Regions from separate parts of the Sinorhizobium sp. NFACC03 genome, predicted to be linked through region 3. Evidence: predicted binding sites of a transcription regulator. Region 3 holds the regulator's gene; each other region holds the start of a gene.

Evidence for each region. The regulator PhoB, encoded in region 3, activates phosphate uptake and scavenging genes when phosphate is short. The targets are predictions, from matches to a motif close to TGTCATNNANCTGTCAT.
Region 1: a site for PhoB is predicted at 2,991-3,007, ahead of BLU35_RS03750 (PhoX family protein). Genes of this name have one in related genera too.
Region 2: a site for PhoB is predicted at 2,525-2,541, ahead of BLU35_RS11070 (DUF2794 domain-containing protein). Genes of this name have one in related genera too.
Region 4: a site for PhoB is predicted at 1,974-1,990, ahead of BLU35_RS18780 (DUF1045 domain-containing protein). Genes of this name have one in related genera too.

What each region holds. Positions count from the first base shown of each region.
Region 1 is NZ_FMXF01000001.1:769,472-774,693, reverse strand. It holds gene BLU35_RS03755 (DUF2339 domain-containing protein) at 1-2,795, opposite strand, end outside; gene BLU35_RS03750 (PhoX family protein) at 3,084-5,096, shown strand.
Region 2 is NZ_FMXF01000006.1:24,359-29,580, reverse strand. It holds gene acnA (aconitate hydratase AcnA) at 1-1,268, shown strand, start outside; gene BLU35_RS11075 (DUF1223 domain-containing protein) at 1,475-2,248, shown strand; gene BLU35_RS11070 (DUF2794 domain-containing protein) at 2,562-2,966, shown strand; gene BLU35_RS11065 (GNAT family N-acetyltransferase) at 3,191-3,748, opposite strand; gene BLU35_RS11060 (Bax inhibitor-1/YccA family protein) at 3,871-4,608, opposite strand; gene BLU35_RS11055 (ABC transporter permease) at 4,832-5,222, opposite strand, start outside.
Region 3 is NZ_FMXF01000001.1:75,119-80,340, forward strand. It holds gene pstB (phosphate ABC transporter ATP-binding protein PstB) at 1-604, shown strand, start outside; gene phoU (phosphate signaling complex protein PhoU) at 655-1,368, shown strand; gene phoB (phosphate regulon transcriptional regulator PhoB) at 1,627-2,310, shown strand; gene BLU35_RS00370 (GcrA family cell cycle regulator) at 2,379-2,900, opposite strand; gene BLU35_RS00375 (aspartate aminotransferase family protein) at 3,322-4,521, shown strand; gene argF (ornithine carbamoyltransferase) at 4,622-5,222, shown strand, end outside.
Region 4 is NZ_FMXF01000014.1:144,279-149,500, forward strand. It holds gene puuE (allantoinase PuuE) at 1-902, opposite strand, end outside; gene BLU35_RS18780 (DUF1045 domain-containing protein) at 1,030-1,830, opposite strand; gene BLU35_RS18785 (PRC-barrel domain-containing protein) at 2,097-2,480, shown strand; gene BLU35_RS18790 (NAD(P)/FAD-dependent oxidoreductase) at 2,650-3,792, opposite strand; gene mnmC2 (tRNA (5-methylaminomethyl-2-thiouridine)(34)-methyltransferase MnmC2) at 3,832-4,563, shown strand; gene BLU35_RS18800 (trimethylamine methyltransferase family protein) at 4,818-5,222, shown strand, end outside.

The DNA of each region.
Region 1 (5,222 bases), 690 kb from region 3:
GGCGCCGTCGATGCGACGCCGACACCGGACAGGATCTTCTGATAGAAGAGCCCTATCCCGATCAATACCCCGCCAAGGCCGATGAAGGACAGGGCCCGCAGGAAACCTTCGAGGTTGGACATGTCGATCAGGAACACCTTCAGGACAGCGACGAAGACGAGAACGGCCGAAGCGATGCGAATGCTCTTGGCATGGAAACGCGAACCGAGCACGAGCAGCAACACGCCCAGCAGCAGCCAGACAACCGAATAGGTGTAGGTCTCCCCCTGCAGGAAACCCTTCCAATCCGCGATGTCTTCCCCCTGCCATGCCCGGCGGACCGTGAGGCTCGCCCAGGCGAAGGCCAGCACAGCGCCGCTGACCGCAAGCGCCATGACATAGGGCAACGGCCGCTTGTCACGCGCATACCAGGCTAGCCCCGCATAGCCGAGCCCCGGTAGCAGATAGCCGATCAGCAGGAGATCGAAGAACGGGATATGACCGAGAAGCTCGCCGCTGAAGTAAGGGTTGAGGCCGAGGAGATGCGCCGAAAGCACCGACAACATCGAAAGTACGCCGAGGCCCATGCCGCCATAGCGGAAGACCGGGCTCGGCGACTTCATGTCGAGGCTCATGAAGATCGCCGAGGCGCCGATCGCCAGCAGCGTGTAGATCGACTGCTCGCCGAGCGTCGGCACAGCGCTGTCGAGCACGCCGCCGTTCATCGCGTGACGCACGAGGATCGCGAGCGTCAAGAGCACGAAGAGACTGGCGAGCGCCTGCAGGAGGTTGCGTACTCGTGTGTTCGACCAGGATCTCAGGAAATAGGCGGAGCCGGCGAGGAGCGCGGCGGGAATGCCGTAGCCCGGCAGGAGCGCGTTGAAGACAGGCGTGGTGCCGAGATTGCCAGCACCGACGATCGTCGGCTCCCAGGCGATGCGCCCGAGAACGACCACAGCCGCAGCACCGGTCATCCAGGGCAGGATCGGCCAGGTGCGGATGCGTGTCGCGAGCGCATAGGCTGTTCCGAGCACGGCAATCGCAAGTGTGGTGACGAGCCCATCGGTCCAGGCATGAAGGGCAAGGACAAAGAACGCGAACGAACCGGCGACCAGTAATCCAGCCGTGATATCGCGCGCCTCCGCCTCGCCGCCGCGGCGGTAAAGCCAGTCCACTAACGCGAGCAGCGCGGCTCCGGCGAAGAGCGAGAACAGGCCGTGCGGCAGATCGAAGGCATAGTTGCCGGTCATCAGGAACGACATCGCCGTCAGGGCGATCGGGACAACCGCGGCGATGCCGGCCCAAAGGGTCGAATAATGCGGATGGGTGACGAGGCGGCGCGATAGCACGAAGCCGCCGAGCAACACGAACAGCGCCGCAAGCAGCATTGCCGTGATCATGGCGGTGCGGCCAGGCAGCACGATCGTCGGCAGAGCGTCGGCAAGCGAGGGATCGAGATAGGCGAGCACGCCACTCAGCGCCGTCAGGCTCCAGACGCCGGCGACTGCGCCGACGGCGGAAAGTACGGCGGGATAGACCGCCGTCGCTCGCCAGGCTCCCAAGGCAGCGAGGACAGCAATGACAACGGCAAACTCCGTCACCGGATACGTCGCCGCGGAAACCGCCGGGCTGATCAGAAGGAGCGCAAGCACCGTGGCGGCGATGGCCGCGGAAATGGAGATTGCCGCATGCGGCGGGATAAACAACCGTTCCCACTGTCCGGCAACGGCGCCGCGCCGCTGCGCACCCTCAGGCACTTCGGGCGCGGGAGCAGCTTCCGTAGCACCTGGCCAGACGAGGCCGATGCCGACGATCATCACCAACAGCGCAAATGTGACCGGCAGCGGTTCGAATGGCGAGGCCGCAGTGATATAGGCAAGCCCCCAAAGCCCGATGCCGACGTTGGCAAGGGTCGGCACTACCGTCCAAGTCCGCAGCCGCGACGCGAGCAAAGTCGCCAGCCAGACGACCGAGAGGAAACCGAAGAGGACCCAGGGGCGCGGTTCGTCGCTCGAGACGAGTGCCGGGGTTGCGAGCGAGGCAAGCAGACCGAGGCCGGCGAGCGCCTGCCCATGCAGCAGCGACAGACCAACGGTCGCCAGCGAGGTCGCGGCCAGCAGAACGAATGCCGCGCCCGTGCCGATATAGCCGTAGATGCCATAGGCGGCATAGGCGACACCGAACAGGGTGACGGCACCGGCCGCAGTCAGGATGCCGGGGATCATCGCGTTCTGGAATTCATTGGCGATGACAGGCACCGCACGCCTGCGGATGACCTCCCCTGCGGCCATCAACAGGAGGCCGAACAGGGCGGCAAGCGTCAGGCGAACCGCCGGGCTCAGGAGGCCGGCATCAATCGAATATTTGACCATGAAGACGCCGCCGAGCGCGAGCGCAATGCCGCCGACCCAGACCGCCCAACGCGCGCCGAGGCGGCTTTCCAGGCTTTCGGTCTGACGGAGCGCAGCCGGTACCGGCTGTGGCGCTTCTGTGCTGGCGGCAATGGTCTCGCCACCCTCGATGTCTTCCGCCGCCTTCTCCACTTCGCCGAAGATCCGGGCACCCTCGCGCGCGCCGGCCGTCAGGCCGATCGCAGTCTCCTCGACCGTCTCCGGTTCCACCGGCGATTCGGGCGCGGCGGCGAGCTCTTCGGTCGTCGCTTCGGCCTGAACGCCTTCGCCCGATGAGGTCTTCAGCTTTGCGACCTCGGCCTTCAGCGCGGAGATTTCAGCCCCCAGCCGCTCGGCCGTCTTGCGACCGCCGGCGAAGGCGGAAAGAGCGAGGATAAAGGCAAGAAAAGCAAAGAGTTCGAACATGTATACCCCTGACGGTCGCACCGGCGTGCTCGGCGCAACCATACAAACTTTTGTACGCTCGCCAAATCTCTACAGCGCCGCGCGTCTTATCAGACGCACAAAGGTCCCTGTAGCTGCATGTTTTTATCCTGAAATCGAATGGGATTTCAGGAAACATACAATAGACGGCCGAGCGCTGTAATCTCTTCACGGAAATGTCGCAGAACTGTCACCGGGCAACTGGTACAGGCGGATGAACACCGCTGTCTCGGCGCGGTGGTTTCCATCGTTCAACCAGGAGACCCGATCATGGACAAGCATCTCGGCCAGACGGAAGAGACCGAATTCAAGACGCTGACGGAACGCAGGGAAGAGCTGGAAGACATTGGCCACAACTGTTCCACCAACCCGACGATGGGCGACATCATCCATCGCCGTTTCTCGCGCCGCTCCTTCATCGGCGGCTCGCTCGCCGTTGCCGCGATTTCGACGACGGTCAGCCCGCTGGCTCTCCTGACCGCACAAGAAGCACGCGCCGAGGAAGGTTCGCGCTTCGACTTCACCGAGATCGAAGCCGGCGTCGACGAGAAGCACCACGTCGCCGAGGGTTACGATGCCGACATCCTGCTGCGCTGGGGCGACAAGATCTTCGCGGATAGCCCGGAGTTCGACCCGAAGAACCAGACGGCCGCTGCCCAGGAAAAGCTGTTCGGCTATAACAACGACTATGTCGGCTTCATTCCGCTCGACGGCAGCGCCGACCATGGCCTCCTGGTCGTCAACCACGAATATACCAATGCCGAGCTGATGTTCCCGGCCTTCGCCAGCGTCGTGAAGGAAAAGGTGACGAAGGACGGCAAGGAAGTCGAGGAAGAGAAGGTCGTTCTCGGTGAGTACACCAAGAAACTGGTCGACATCGAAATGGCCGCCCATGGCGGCACGATCATCGAGATCCGCAAGGTCGACGGCAAGTGGCAGCCGGTTCTCGACGGCAAGAACAATCGCCGCATCACGGTCAACACCGAGATGCAGATCACCGGGCCGGCCGCCGGTCATGACCGCCTGAAGACGCCGTCCGACCCGACGGGAAAGAAGGTGTTCGGCACGATCAACAATTGCGCCGGCGGGGTCACCGCCTGGGGCACCTACATGATGGCCGAAGAAAACTTCAACGGCTATTTCGGCGGCGAGCTCGCCGAAGACCACCCGGAGTACAAGCAGCTCAAGCGCCTGGGCGCACCGGGCGGCCAGTACGAATGGGCCTCCTTCTACGACCGTTTCGACGTCTCCAAGGAACCGAACGAAGCCAATCGCTTCGGCTGGATCGTCGAGGTCGACGCGCTGGATCCGACCTCGGTACCGAAGAAGCGCACCGCACTCGGCCGCTACAAGCACGAAGGCTGTGAATCGATCGTCAACAAGGATGGGCGCGTCGTGCTCTATTCCGGCGACGACGAGCGTTACGACTATGTCTACAAGTTCGTGACCAAGGGCGCCTTCAACCCTGATGATCGCGCCGCCAACATGGACCTCTTCGACGAAGGCACGCTCTATGTCGCCAAGTTCGACGAGGACGGCACCGTCACCTGGATGCCGCTTACCCACGGCGAAGGCCCGCTGACCGAAGCCAACGGCTTCGCCTCGCAGGCGGACGTGCTGATCAACACCCGCTTCGCCGCCGACGCGCTCGGTGCCACCAAGATGGATCGCCCGGAGGACGTTCAGCCGAACCCGAAGACGGGCAAGGTCTACGTGATGCTGACCAACAACACCAAGCGCAAGGCAGAAGAAGTCGACGCCGCCAATCCGCGCGCCAAGAATGCTTTTGGCCACATCGTCGAGATCACCGAGACCGACGGCGACTTCGCGTCGCTCAAGAGCCGCTGGGACGTGCTGCTGAAGTGCGGCGATCCCGCCGTTGCCGAGGTTGGCGCCTCGTTCTCGACGGCGACCACCAAGAACGGCTGGTTTGGCATGCCCGACAACTGCGCCATCGACACCGACGGCCGCCTCTGGGTTTCGACCGACGGCAACAACCAGAAGGAAACCGGCCGGACCGACGGCATCTGGGCGATCGACACGGACGGCAGTGCCCGCGGCACGTCGAAGCTCTTCTTCCGCGTGCCGGTTGGCGCGGAAATGTGCGGCCCGTGCTTCAACCCGACGTCGGACACCTTCTTCCTGGCCGTCCAGCATCCGGGCGACGCCGGTCTTGCCACTTTCGAGACGCCAGCAACCCGCTGGCCTGATTTTAGGGATGACATGCCGGTGCGCCCGGCCGTCGTCGCGGTGACCAAGCAGGGCGGCGGCCGTATCGGCTGACAAGAGCTGCGATCGCAAAGAAGAACGCCGCGCACTGTCGCGCGGCGTTTCTTGTTTCTGGAGTTGTTTTCACGCCGCAATTCCGGATGGAAACCGCTTCGCACTTTTCCTGAAATTGTATTTGAA
Region 2 (5,222 bases), on a different contig from region 3:
CGCAGGTCGTCGGTGAATACCTCGCCAAGTCGGGCCTGCAGAAGGACCTCGACGCACTCGGCTTCAACCTCGTCGGCTTCGGCTGCACCACCTGCATCGGCAACTCCGGTCCGCTGCCGGCCCCGATCTCGAAGACGATCAACGACAAGGGCCTGATTGCTGCCGGCGTTCTCTCCGGCAACCGCAACTTCGAAGGCCGTATCTCGCCGGACGTTCAGGCGAACTACCTCGCCTCGCCGCCGCTCGTCGTTGCCTATGCACTCGCCGGTACGGTCCAGAAGGACCTGACCAACGAACCGCTCGGCGAAGACAAGGACGGCAACCCGGTGTTCCTCAAGGACATCTGGCCGACCTCCAAGGAAATCCAGGAGTTCATCTTCAAGTACGTCACCCGTGAACTCTACGCGACCAAGTATGCCGACGTCTTCAAGGGCGACGAAAACTGGCAGGCCGTTCAGGTTCCTCCGGGCCAGACCTACGCCTGGGACGATGGCTCGACCTACGTGCAGAACCCACCCTACTTCGTCGGCATGGGCAAGTCCGGCTCAGGCATCTCGGACATCAAGGGCGCGCGCGTCCTCGGTCTGTTCGGCGACAAGATCACCACCGACCACATCTCGCCGGCCGGTTCGATCAAGGCTGCCTCGCCGGCTGGTGCCTACCTCATCGGTCATGGCGTCGGCGTTGCCGACTTCAACCAGTACGGTACCCGTCGCGGCAACCATGAGGTGATGATGCGCGGCACGTTTGCCAACATCCGCATCCGTAACCACATGCTCGGCCCGAACGGCAAGGAAGGTGGCTACACCATCCACTATCCGTCGAAGGAAGAGATGTCGATCTACGACGCCGCCATGCAGTACAAGGAAGAGGGCGTTCCGCTCGTCATCTTCGCCGGCGTCGAATACGGCAACGGTTCGTCGCGCGACTGGGCTGCGAAGGGCACCAACCTGCTCGGCGTCAAGGCCGTCATCGCGCAGTCCTTCGAGCGTATCCACCGCTCGAACCTGGTCGGCATGGGCGTCATCCCCTTCGTCTTCGAAGAGGGCACGACCTGGGAATCGCTGGGCCTCAAGGGCGATGAAATCGTCACCATCGACAACCTCGCCAATGTCCAGCCGCGCGAAAAGCGCGTTGCCAAGGTCACCTATGGCGACGGCAGCGTGAAGGAAATTCCGCTGATCTGCCGGATCGATACGCTGGACGAAGTGACCTACGTCAACAACGGCGGCATCCTGCAGACGGTTCTGCGCGACCTCGCCGCCTGATCGCCAGACCATGGCAAAGCATTGGAGCCGGGACGTCGAAAGGCGCCCCGGCTCTTTCTTTGGTCGTCAAATCCCAAAACGTCCCAACACAAGCCCGTGCTCACCCGTCACCTCACTCCAACGTGACTTCCCGTTGATGCGTGGCCGGCGTATGTAATGAACTCCCCCATAAGGAGTAGGCCGACGGCCCCCAACGAAGTGACGCCATGACATCCGCAGACCGTTCTTTCATTCGCCCTTTTGCACTGGCTTTCGGGCTGTTCGCAGCCGCTGGTGCACCGGCCGGGGCACAGGACGGACAGGTGATCAAAGGCGTCGTGGAACTGTTCACCAGCCAGGGCTGTTCCTCCTGCCCGCCGGCCGATGCGGCACTGAAGGCCCTTGTCGATGGCGGTGACGTCGTGGCGCTCGCCTACCATGTCGACTACTGGAACTATCTCGGTTGGGCGGACACCCTGGCCTCCAAGGAAAATACCGAACGGCAATACGCCTATGCGCGCATGCTCGGCCGCAATGGCGTCTATACGCCCCAGGCGATCCTGAACGGGCGCGACCATGTCAACGGCGGCAATCTTCAGGCGATCAAGACGCGGCTGGAGACGATGAAGGCCGAAGGCAAGGGGCTTGCCGTTCCCGTCGAGGCGAAGATTGAGGGCGAAGAAATCCAGATCAACGTCGGTAGCGGCATCGGCAAGGCGAACGTCGTCGTCGTCTATTTCGACCGCGCGAAAGTGGTGAAGATGGAGAAGGGGGAGAACAGCGGCAAGGAAATCCCCTACTGGCATGCCGTGCGCGACATTCAGACGATCGGCATGTGGGACGGAAAGCCGGCAACCTTCACCCTTCCCGCAACGGTTCTGACCGAGCGGCCCGGCAACAGCGGCTGTGCCGTTCTCTTGCAATCGATGAAGGACAAGGAAACGCCGGGCGCGATCATCGGCGCCACGGCCGTGCTCGCCGGCCCGCAAGGCAAATTGTAAGCGGGCGCGGCGCAAGGGGGTGGTTCGGCCCGGCAGCATCGAGGGGCTGGGGCTGAGGGTTCGAAGTTACCGGACCGAACCGGCCATGGCTGCGTTCGGTGAACTCCCGCAGCATGACGACCTGACCGGACATACGGTGGCAACGACTCTGTCCGTCAGCGCTCGCGAGTTTTGCGGTGAATTGGGGCGGCGATTTGACTGAAATGGGGCAGAGGTAAGAAATGCCCTCTTCGTCCAACGGCTTCCGGCTTGCTTTTCGGCTCACGTCAGGCACACTGTTATCGTTCTGTCACAACAGAAGGCCGGATTGCCGATGACCGATGAGCCGGATTTGCCGCAAGGCGAGGCGCGCCATCAGCGCGAGACCACTTCCGAAGTGGTCGTCCATCTTCACGAATACAAGAACGCCAAGAACCCTCCCCCCATCACTTTCCATCGCCGCGAGTTGGACCAGATCCTTTGGGTCTACGGTCGAATGGTCGGCGAAGGCGAATGGCGGGACTACGCCATCGACCACCTGAAGGACCGCGCGGTCTTCTCGGTGTTCAAGCGTTCGGGAGAAATGCCGCTCTACCGGATCGAGAAGAACCCGAAGCTGTCGACGAAACAGGGCGCCTATAGCGTGCTGAACATTCACGGCACGATCCTGAAACGCGGCCACGAGCTCGCCCAGGTGCTCAAGGTGTTCGACAAGGTCCTGAAGCTGGTGGAAACCTGAAGCAGGTCGCGCAAAACTACGCAGCGGTTTTGCAATAACGACCTGCGAAATATCAGAAGCTTGAAGCGCTGGGAGCGGACCTGCAAGATCGCGACGCGCCTTAAGACCTGATCCGCACCGGCGTCCCGGTGAGATGCGCGGCGACCTCTTCCGACGCAGGGCTTTGACCCGCCCCGGGACGGCCGACTGCAATCAGCGCATGTCGGGCGTCCGCGAGGCGACGATCAGTTCTGATAGAGCGTGTCTGGATAGACGTCTTCCGGCGGATCGCTCTTCTGGCCCTCGCCAAGCGCGAGCTGCATGATCGCCGTGTCGAGCCAACGGCCATGCTTGAAGCCGGTCGCTTTCATCGTGCCCTGATGCTCGAAGCCGAGCGAACTGTGTACGGCGATCGATGCCGGGTGGGCACCGCCGATCACCGCAACCATCTGCCGGAAGCCGAGCTCGGTGCAACGACGAATGAGTTCGACGAGCAGCGCCTTGCCAGCACCCTTGCCGCGCGCTTCCGGCGCCAGGTAGATCGAATCCTCGACCAGAAAGCGATAGGCCGTGCGCGTCCGGAAGGCGGACGCATAGGCATAGCCGACGATCGATCCGCTGCCATCGCATGCGACCACATAGGGGTAGCCGTTGCCGATGATCGTCTCGAAGCGGTTTCGCATCTCCGCTTCGGAAGGAGGTTCGATCTCATAGGTGGCGACGCCGTTCAGTACGGATTCGCGATAGATCGCTGCGATGGCAGGAAGGTCGGCCAAGGTGGCGTCACGCAGACTCAGGGACATGGCGGTAAACTGCATCTCGAGGTTTCGTCGTCCTTTACTCCCATGGGGGCCGGGACGCGATCAACTATTTCCGGCAACAAAAAAGGCGGCCGAGGCCGCCTTTTCCGCTATTCGTTTCAAGCTTAGTTGTTCCGGTTGCCCATGAACTGCAGCAGGAACATGAACAGGTTGATGAAGTCGAGGTAGAGCGTCAGCGCGCCCATGATCGCCTTGCGGCCGGCAACGGTGCTGTCATCGGCTTCGTAGTACATTTCCTTGATCTTCTGCGTGTCGTAGGCGGTGAGGCCAGCGAAGATCAGAACACCGATCACGGAGATCGCGAAGCCGAGGGCCGACGAAGCAAGGAAGATGTTGACGATCGACGCGATGATCAGGCCGAAGAGGCCCATGATCAGGAACGTGCCGAAGCCCGACAGGTCCTTCTTGGTCGTGTAGCCGTAGAGCGACAGAGCGCCGAACGAAGCGGCCGTGACGAAGAACGTCTGCACGATGCTCTGGCCGGTGAAGACCAGGAAGATCGACGACAGAGACAGGCCCATCAGGGCGGCATAGATCCAGAACGTCGTCTGTGCTGCGGAGACGCTCATCGAATTAATGCGGAAGCTCATGAAGAAGACCATCGCCAGCGGCGCCAGCATCACGACCCACTTCAGGGGCGAAGCGTAGATGAGCTGGGCGAATGCCGGATTGGAGGCGGCAAGCGCATAGGTTCCGTAAGCTGCCACGCCGGTGATCGCCAGGCCCAGGGCCATCAGGTTGTAGACCTTCAGCATGTACGCGCGAAGGCCCTCATCGATCACGGCACCCGCCTGAGCGCCGGCGGGCGACATTCGGGTTTGGTAGTTTCTCAGATCAGCCATTGTTTCCTCATTTAAGCTCCGGTGGAAGTTACGGTGTCGGGCGGCGAACAGTCTCGCTTTGGAAGGCTGGCTTCCACGCCCAGGCGCCGCTGCGGAGCTCCAGCATGCCTGTGGATAAATATGATGCCGAAACCCGTTGCGTACAAGACCCGAAGCCCCTGGATTCGAACGCATCCGGCCGTTTCCGGCATGCACGAGAGGGATTTACGGTTAACTTCACCGCTCAAAGCTCCCGCAGGACCGGCGCCGCCTTCTGCCCGAGAATACGCCAGGTACCGGCAAGACCGATGCCGACGGTCATCACCAGCGCCCCGACGACGGTCAGGATGGCGACATCCGGCAGGAAGTCTGACGGCAACTTCATGATGCGGCTGACGACGAACCAGGCGGCAACTCCGCCGGCAAACAGCGCGAAAACCGCAGTTGCGAGGCCGAGAATGGCATATTCGTAGCTGAACGCCCGGATGAGGGTCGCGCGCGTCGCACCCAGCGTTTTCAGCACCACGGCATCATGGACGCGCGCCCGGTTGCCAGCGGCGAGCGCACCGGCAAGCACCAGGACGGAGGCGACGAGCGCCACCGCGGCGGCTGCCCGGATGGCGGTTGCCAACTGT
Region 3 (5,222 bases):
CATGAACGACACCATCGAGAACTGCCGCGTCACCGGCAAGATCACGCTCGATGAGGACGACATCTACGACCCGACCATTGACGTGGTCGAGCTGCGCGCCCGCGTCGGCATGGTCTTCCAGAAGCCGAACCCGTTCCCGAAGTCGATCTACGACAACGTCGCCTACGGTCCGCGCATCCACGGACTTGCCCGCACCAAGGCGGACTTTGACGATGTGGTCGAGACCAGCCTGCAGAAGGCAGGTTTGTGGAACGAGGTGAAGGACCGCCTGCAGGAGCCGGGCACCGGCCTCTCCGGTGGTCAGCAGCAGCGCCTTTGCATCGCACGCGCTGTTGCCGTCAGCCCGGAAGTCATCCTGATGGACGAGCCCTGCTCGGCACTCGACCCGATCGCGACCGCCAAGGTCGAGGAACTCATCCACGAACTGCGCACGAACTTCACGATCGTCATCGTGACCCACTCGATGCAGCAGGCCGCCCGCGTGTCGCAGCGCACCGCCATGTTCCACCTCGGCAATCTCGTCGAGGAGAACGACACCGACAAGATGTTCACCAATCCGGATGACCAGCGCACCCAGGATTACATCATGGGCCGCTTCGGCTGAGGCCAATCACGGCTGCAACAGTCACTGGAAAGCGCCTGTAAGGATCGACGATCATGTCCATGCATATCATGTCCGCCTATGACGAAGAACTGAAGTACCTGACGCGCCGCATCTCGGAAATGGGCGGTCTCGCCGAGCAGATGGTCGCCGAATCCGTCCGCGCCCTAGTCAATTCCGACCTGGCGCTGGCGCAAAAGGTAATCTCGGACGACACCGTTCTCGATGATGCCGAGCGCCAGATCGGCGAGAAGGCGATTGTCACGATCGCCAAGCGCCAGCCGGTCGCCGCCGACCTTCGCGAGATCATGGGGTCGATCCGCATCGCCTCCGACCTGGAGCGTGTCGGCGACCTCGGCAAGAACACTGCCAAGCGCGTGATCGCGGTTGCCGGTTCGGGCATCCCGCGCAAGCTCGCCCGCGGTCTCGAGCATCTCGCCGAACTCGCTCTGGTGCAGCTCAAGGAAGTGCTCGACGTCTATGCCTCGCGTTCGCCGGAAAAGGCCAATAGCATTCGCGAACGCGACGAGGAGATCGACGCGATCTACACCTCGCTGTTCCGCGAGCTGCTCACCTACATGATGGAAGATCCGCGCAACATCACGCCCTGCACGCATCTTCTGTTCTGTGCCAAGAACATCGAGCGTATCGGCGACCACGCGACCAACATCGCCGAGACGATCTATTACATGGCGACGGGTGCCCAGCCGGAGGGCGAGCGCCCGAAGGATGACAACACGTCGACGTTGGGCTCGGTCAACGACTAGAAGGTTTGAGCGGGATGCGGGGGACAACCGCATACACTTTTCCTCATCCCGCTCTGGCGTCAAACGCGCCGTTCGCAATGCATGCCCATGAGTATCATCCGGTCGCGGCTTCGGTCGCGGCCCCGAATTCCTGCATCTGAAGCATGCGGCTTTTCGCACCGCCTTTGAAAATGGCGGGGATGCTCCAGATTTAGAGTGTCTGAGTGCCGGCCGGTCCGCTGGACCCGCGCGGCGCTCGCGGTAAGGAGACGTTACCTGATGTTGCCAAAAATCGCCGTGGTCGAAGACGAAGAGGCGCTGAGCGTCCTGCTGCGTTACAATCTGGAAGCTGAAGGCTTCGACGTCGATACGATCCTCAGGGGTGACGAGGCGGAGATCCGGCTACAGGAACGCCTGCCCGACCTTCTGATCCTCGACTGGATGTTGCCTGGCGTCTCCGGCATCGAGCTTTGCCGTAGGTTGCGCCAGCGCCCGGAGACGGAGCGGCTGCCGATCATCATGCTGACGGCGCGCGGCGAGGAAAGCGAGCGCGTTCGCGGTCTCGCGACCGGGGCCGACGACTATGTGGTCAAGCCCTTCTCCACGCCGGAGCTGATGGCCCGCGTCAAGGCGATGCTCCGCCGGGCGAAGCCCGAAGTTCTCTCGACGCTGCTGCGCTGCGGCGACATCGAGCTCGACCGGGAAACCCATCGCGTCCATCGTCGCAGCCGCGAAGTTCGCCTGGGGCCGACGGAGTTCCGCCTGCTGGAGTTCCTGATGTCCTCTCCGGGCCGTGTCTTCTCGCGCTCGCAGTTGCTGGACGGCGTCTGGGGCCACGACATCTATGTCGACGAGCGGACCGTCGACGTGCATGTCGGCCGCCTGCGCAAGGCGCTGAACTTCTCGACCATGCCTGATGTCATCCGCACCGTGCGCGGCGCCGGCTACTCGCTCGAAAGCTGAGAAGGGCAAACAGAAGTCAATGAAAAAGGGGCCGATCGGCCCCTTTCGTTTTGGTCCTGTGCGGATCCTTAGCGCATCCGACGGCGCTCGGCGGATGGCTGGTAGGCAAGCCGCGCATGGAAGCTGCAATAGGGCGAAGCTTCCGGGGAATCGTTGCCGCAGAAGTGGAACTCTTCCTTCAGCGGGTCGCCGATCGGCCACTTGCAGGTGCGTTCGGTGAGCTGGGTCAGCTCGAGGCGGCGCGACATCGGCACGACCACGTCGGTCTGGATGCTGAAATCCTGCTCGGCAACGAGATCGACTTCGATCTCTTCCTTGAGGACGGTGGCGCCGGACGGACGGGCAACGGTGCGGGTCGAAACGCGCGAGGCGTAGTTCGGAGCGCGCGGCGCCGAGGTCGGCCGCTTCGGGCGGGCTGCCGCAGTGGTGCTGCCGCCGGCTTTGGCGCGGCCGGGAAGGCTCAGGCGATGAACCTTGCCGATGACAGCGTTACGGCTGACGCCGCCGAGCTGTGCCGCGATCTGGCTTGCGCTCAGGCCCTCGGACCAAAGCTTCTTCAGTTTCTCCACCCGCTCGTCAGTCCAGTTCATTTCTGCACTCTCCGTTCTCAGCGTTGGGGATGGCAGAATCCCTCACCGCACCCCGGTTGAATCTCGAGGTTGCAAACGCGATAACTCTTTTGGTGACTAGGTCCGCCGCATGCGTCTAGTAATTGAATGTTAACGTACTGACCGCCGGACTCCGTGGCAAGAGTCCGGGGAATCACGCCGAATCGAATTCGTAGTTTTCCCCAACTTGCTCGATCAGCGTTGCATTTTTGCAAGCCCTTCCGGCCGATTTTTTCGTCGCAGGGAAATGGATCTCGTTACCGCGCTGCAAGGCTTGGTTTTGTTGACATTGCAGTGCGAAATAGGAATAGTGCCTGCGCCGCCGAAAGGCGGCATTTTTGATTTTTATCGGGCCGCATGAAGCAGCGGGACCGATGCCGATTGGAGTGAAGGAGAGCCTCGCATGACTGCAACCACGCCGCTTTACGATACCTACATGCGCGCGCCGTTGCGTTTCGAGCGAGGAGAGGGCGTCTGGCTGATCGCCGAAGACGGCTCGCGCTATCTCGACTTCGCTGCCGGCGTTGCCGTGAACTCGCTCGGCCATGCGCATCCGCATCTCGTCGAGGCGCTGAAGGCGCAGGCCGAGAAGGTTTGGCACCTTTCCAACCTTTACGAGGTTCCCGGTCAGGAAAGTCTTGGACGCCGCCTGGCCGCCGTAACCTTTGCTGATCGGGTCTTCTTCACCAATTCCGGTGCGGAAGCGCTGGAATGCGCGATCAAGACGGCGCGGCGCTACCACTTCGCCAAAGGCCAGCCGGAGAAGTTTCACATCATCACCTTCGAGGGCGCCTTCCACGGCCGCACGATCGCGACGATCGCGGCCGGTGGTCAGCAAAAGTACATTGAAGGTTTCGGGCCAAAGGCCCCAGGGTTCTACCAGGTTCCGTTCGGCGACCTCGCAGCCGTCAAGAATGCGATCACCGAGGAGACCGCCGCGATCCTGATCGAGCCGATCCAGGGCGAGGGCGGCATCCGTCCCGCGACCAAGGAATTCATGCAGGAACTGCGCGCCCTCTGCGACGAATTCGGCCTGCTCCTGATCCTCGACGAGGTTCAGACCGGCGTCGGCCGCACCGGCAAGCTTTTCGCCCATGAGTGGACGGGCATCCGCCCGGATATCATGGCCGTTGCCAAGGGTATCGGTGGCGGCTTCCCGCTCGGCGCTTGCCTGGCGACGGAAGAGGCGGCCGCCGGCATGGTGGCGGGCACGCATGGCTCGACCTATGGCGGCAATCCGCTGGCGATGGCCGTCGGCAACGCCGTGCTCGACGTCATCCTCGCTGATGGCTTCCTCGCCCATGTGCGCGACGTCGCGCTCGTCTTCCGCCAGGGTCTTGCTTCGCTGAAGGATCGCTATCCCGATATCATCGAAGATATCCGCGGCGATGGCCTGATGCTGGGCATCAAGGTAAAGGGCCCCTCGGCGGATCTCCTGAAGGAGATCCGCGCCGAGAAGCTCCTGGCCGTGCCGGCCGGCGACAACGTGTTGCGCCTGCTGCCGCCGTTGACGGTGACGGCGGAGGAAGCACGCGAGGGCCTCGCACGCATCGAGCGCGCCGCCGAAGCAGTGCGGAAGGCAAGTGGTAACGCTGCGGCCTGACCGATAGGGCCAAGACTGACCCAGGATGGTAGAATGACCTTCGTGCGTTCACGCCGCTGCGTGGCGCACATAGGTTGGATTTTTTGAGGAACCGAGTACGATGGCAGGCACCAGACACTTTCTCGATCTTTCGGCCATGACGGCCGCCGATCTTCGGACGATCATCGATGATGCCCGCGTCCGAAAGGCGACGACCAAGGCCGGAACCGCCGAGAAGCCGCTCGCCGGCAAGATGCTGGCGATGATCTTCGAAAAGCCGTCCACCCGCACCCGTGTGTCCTTCGATGTCGGCATGCGCCAGCTCGGCGGCGAAACCCTGTTCCTTTCGGGCACGGAGATGCAGCTCGGCCGCGCCGAGACGATCGGCGATACGGCGAAGGTCCTGTCGCGCTATGTCGATGCGATCATGATCCGCACCACCGACCATCGCCGCCTGCTGGAATTGGCAGAACACGCGACGGTCCCCGTCATCAACGGCCTGACCGATGACACCCATCCGTGCCAGATCATGGCCGACATCATGACCTTCGAGGAGCATCGCGGACCGGTGAAGGGCAAGACGATTGCCTGGACCGGCGACGGCAACAACGTGCTGCACTCGCTGATCGAAGGCTCCGCCCGCTTCGGCTATCGCATGAACATGGCGGTGCCGCTTGGCTCCGAGCCGCAGGACAAGATCCTGAACTGGGCACGCAACAACG
Region 4 (5,222 bases), on a different contig from region 3:
TGGTACCAGTGGTTGGCGATGTCGATGCGCCTGGGCACCCAGACCTTATCGTGCGACATCACGTAATCGATGAACCGGGCAAGGGCTGCGGCGCGGCCAGGGCGGCCGACGAGCCGGCAGTGCAGGCCGATGTTCATCATCTTGGCATCGCCCTGACGGCCTTCCTCATAGAGCACGTCGAAGCTGTCCTTGAGATAGGTGAAGAACTGGTCGCCGGAGTTGAAGCCCTGGTTGGTGGCAAAACGCATGTCGTTGGTATCGAGCGTATAGGGGATGATCAGATGCGGCTTGTCGGCCGGCAGCCCCGGCAACCAATAGGGCAGTTCGTCGGCGTAGCTGTCGCAGGAATAGAGGAAGCCGCCCTCCTCCAGCACCAGCTTCAGCGTATTGGCCGAAGGCTTGCCCTGGTAGATGCCGAGCGGGCGCTCGCCGGTCAGTTCCGTATGCAGACGGACGACTTCGCGGATATGCTCGCGCTCGACCTCCTCCGGAAAATCCTTGTATTCCAGCCAGCGCAGGCCGTGGCTGGCGATTTCCCAGCCGGCTTCCTTCATGGCCGCAACCGCTTCCGGATTGCGCGCCATGGCGAGCGTCACGCCGTAGACCGTCAGCGGAACGTTACGGCTCGTGAACATGCGCCACAGCCGCCAGAAACCGGAGCGTGCGCCATATTCGTAGATCGATTCCATGTTGAGATTACGCTGTCCCTGCCAGGGCTGCGCGCCGACGATCTCGGACAGCAGACATTCGGACGCCGCGTCGCCATCGAGAATGCAGCTCTCGCCGCCCTCCTCGTAGTTCAGCACGAACTGCACGGCAATGCGCGCATCGCCCGGCCAGTTTGCCTTCGGCGGATTGCGGCCGTAGCCAACGAGGTCGCGCGGATACTTAGTCTCAGACATCAAATCACCCTTCGATTTTTCCAGAACGGTATCACCGCCGACCGGATTGTCGATACCGAAATCTACCCGCGAAGGGTTGCTGGGCGACGAGTTCGGAATGAGACGAAGGCTGAATTCTGCGCTCTCACTAGCGATGCGCCATCAATGCCGCGACGATGAGCGGCAAGGGCCGGATCGATCCCGAACCAAGAGAGGGATCGGCGGCAACGCGCTTGGCGCGCTCGGCGCGCGCATTCGTGGAGATCTTGCCGAGCGGGTGCTGCGAATGCACGCGCAGGGGCGCGCCGGTCTCTTGCTCGACGAAGAGGGCAAGGCTGCCGATGGCAAGCGGCGTCGCCAGGCATGGCTCGAACAGGTCGCGAAGCGGCGCCTCGACCTGGCGTATCGCGTCCGACGCGAGCGGGCCAGTCAACATCATGTGAAAGCGGTACTCGTCCATCACATGAGGATCGCCCCAGCGGTGCAGGTTGGAAAACTGCGGTGCGGTCAGCCGATCCGGATCGGAGCGCTCGATCTCGTCTTCGCTGAGTGGCGCACGAAAAGCATCGAACTCCTGAACGATATTGGCGGCCAGCAGATGCATCGCGGTGCTCGGGACCTGCGGCATCAGGCCAAAGCACCGGCCGATGCGGGCGACCTCCAGGCGATCGATTTCGAACGGTGTCTGCGCGCCGGCAAAATGCATCAGCGCCTTCAGGAGCTGTGATTCCGTCATATCCGGATGCAGACGAAACGGCGACATCATCACCGCATGGAAACCGAAGCGGCGCGGTACGGCCGTATGGTAGGCGATGTCGGCAGAGCTCAGGCCCGCAACCGAAGGCAGTTCCGTCGGTTCGCCGGAATAGACGTTGCGCCCAAGCCAGCTTGCGGCAACCGCGGAAAGCGGGTCGGCCATCGGCGGCGTAAAACAAATGGCGTAGCGCATGTCTGGCTCCGGTATCCGTTCGAGCGGGATGAGGAAAAATGCCTGCGGTTTTCCGCCCCGCTCCAATGAGATCGATCACGCTTATGAGTGCCGATCCGGCTCGGGATCATCGTGATCTATTGGCCGCGTCTTAGGTGATTTGCGTGACAGATTGACGAAGTGGATCCTGCAAAACCACGCGATCCCGCCGGCTTGCGCCGGATTTTCGGAACCATCCAGCCCAACGGCCGTTCCCTCAAGGTAACAATCAAGGATGGAGAAGAAGCGTGAGCTATCACAACGCAAACCTGCAGGATGCCCGGATCAAGGAAACCCTGATCGGAAGCGACAAGGTTGAAGGCACGAAGGTCTATGGCTCCGACAACAAGCACATCGGCTCGATCGAGCGCGTGATCATCGAAAAACGCAGCGGTCGCGTTGCCTACGCCGTGCTCGGTTTCGGCGGTTTCCTCGGCCTCGGCGAAGACCACTATCCGCTGCCCTGGGCGAAGTTGACCTATGACGAAAACCTCGGCGGCTATCGCACCGACGTGACGCGCGATCAAGTCGAGCGCGCACCGAAATATCGCGGCAACGAGGAATACAACTGGAACGAGGAAAACGGCCGTCGCGTCTACGACTACTACGGCGTACCGCCCTACTGGATGTAAGGTCGGACTTTCGAATGTCTGAATATTCGAGGCTCCGCCAGCGGCGGGGCCTTTCCTATGCCCGATCCTAGAGCGCCGTGCGTTCAAGTGAACGCACAAAGGACGCTCTAGCACTTTGAATCTAGAGCATCTTTCCGCTTCCAGTGATTCCACTTGAGAGCGGGATGCTCTAGAGATGCTTCTCGCGAAGCGCCGCAATGTGGTTCCGGCACAGGAAGGATTCCGGCAGATCGAGCGTCGGGAGACCGGCGATCTCGTCGACAACGAAGCGCGCCAACCGATGCGCAATCCCGAAGCTCACCTTGAAGCCGCCGGTCAGCACGGAAATGTTCGAATGATCAGGGTGCCGCCCGACCATGGGTTCGCGCCCCGCCGACTTTGGCCTGAGCCCGGCCCAGCGCTCGACCACCTCCGCATCCGCCAGACACGGCGCCAGCAACGTGGCGCGTCGAAGGAGATCGTCGAGCTGTTCGTCCGTGGACAGTGGATCGGCAAAGCTGTTCTCGCTGGTGCTGCCGATCGCCACATGGCCATCGTCATGAGCGATGATGTAGACGCCATCGGTGAAAATAACCGGCAGGCCTGGATCGACATCCGCCCTCAAGAGCGCGGCCTGGCCCTTGACCGCCGTGCCGCTCGTCGCTTTCAGCGGCCCCGACACAGCATCGATCAGCGGGAAACTGCCGATGCCGGCAGCGATGATGCAATGGTCGAAGCTGAGCCGGCTGCCATCGTCACGCTCGGCCCTGCCGTGCGCCGGAAGGATGGCGCGCACGCCCGAGCCTTCATCGATCTGAACATTCTGCAACTGCAACAGGGCGGCACGCAGGGCCGACAGCGTGCGGCGCGGCGACACCCGCGCGGCCAGCGTATCGAAAACGACGCCATGCGCCGTTGCCTCCGTGCCTGGCCAACCCTTCGGGCCTTCCTCCTGGACATGCCAGAAGAATTGCCGGTCGCCCGCGCGCCATTGCTGTCGTGCGTCCTGTTCATGCCGGAGCGCAATGTCGCGTAAGTGCGGCTTGGCGAGCGGCATCAGCCGCCCGGTGCGGCGATAGCCGGTCGACACCCCCGCCTCGGCTTCGAGCTGCGCGATCTCCTCTTCGAGGGACACCAGCGCTTCGAACTGGAATTGCTTCTTGGCATTCCAGCGGTCGGGCATATGCGGCATGAGCGCGCCCAGTGGGCCGCCGCTCGCGCCGGCACCGATGGCCTGTTGCTCGACGAGCCGCACCGTCATGCCCTTGCGCGCGGCGGAAAGGGCGGCCCACAGCCCCATGATACCGCCGCCGACGACCAAAAGCTCGCTCATCGATTGACCTTCTCCGGCCGGCGGATTATCGCCTTTGCCATGACAGGACCAGCAGACCCGATCGACCCGCCAGCGCACCAAAACCTTGATTGGCACGAGGGCGATATGCCCTATTCCCGGGAGTTTGGCGATCACTTTTATTGCCGCACCGATGGGCGGCTGGAATGCGGTCACGTCTTCCTTTCGGGCAACGGCCTGCCGGAGCGCTGGGTCGGTACGGGCACCTTCCGCATCGGCGAACTGGGCTTCGGCACCGGGCTCAATTTCTGCGAGACATGGCGCCAGTGGAAGGCAACCGCTGGAGCCGGCGACCGCCTGCATTTCGTCTCATTCGAGCGATTTCCCATGGCCGCCGACGAGATTTCCCGTGCGCTCAGCCACTGGCCGGAAATCGATGCGGAACGGATGGCCCTGATCTCCCGCTGGCCGGCAGACCCCGACGGTGACGTCCGCATCGACTTTGGCGACGGCGTCACCCTCACGGTCGTCTGCGGTCCGGCGCTCGAAGGTGTCGCCCGCACCGAACATCCGTTCGACGCCTGGTATCTCGACGGTTTCGCCCCCTCGCGCAATCCCGACATGTGGTCGGAAGAGCTGATGCGGCACGTCTTCGAAAAAACCGCGCCCAGCGGTAGCTTCGCGACCTATGCGGCCGCCGGTTTCGTCCGCCGCAATCTTCAGGCCGCCGGCTTCGTCGTCGAAAAACGCAAGGGTTTCGCCGGCAAGCGCGAGATGCTGCGGGGCGACCGCCCCTACTGTATGTCTCCCTAAATCGACCTCGATTTAAGGACAAAGACATGCAGAAAATCAAAGTGCTACAGCGACCTTTGCGCGTCTGATAAGACGCGCGGCGCTGTAGGCGCTCCCCCCGATTTCGATGTGTCTTGAACGGTTGCGCCATCGCACTGCGAAAATGCGTCAGCGGAAACGATTTACTCCACAAGAGAACTGAACTGTCGCAAATGGCGGGCCATCGCCGCCGAGAATCTGCGACACAACCCCATCGGCAACACGGTGGGTCCTTCATGAACGACGATCAGTTTCCCGATGCAGCAACCGGTGATGCGGCCTCGACCCCGCTGGAGCGGCGACGCAGGCCAGGTGGCCGCGGCGCTGAGCGGACCCGCAAGTCCACAGGCGGAAAATATCTCAATCTTGTCAATACGCTGGCAAAGTCCACGGTGCTTTCGGAAGATGCGCTCGAAGCGATCCATGACGCGTCGCTGACCATCCTCGAAGAGATCGGCATGGACATCATCCTGCCGGAAGCACGCGACCGGATGAAGGCCGTCGGCGCCGACGTGACGCCCGGCACCGACCGAGTGCGCTTCGACCGCGGGCTGATCATGGACATGATCGCCTCCGTGCCTCCGGCCTTCACGATGCATGCCCGCAACCCCGCGCGCAACGTCGCGATCGGCGGCAACAAT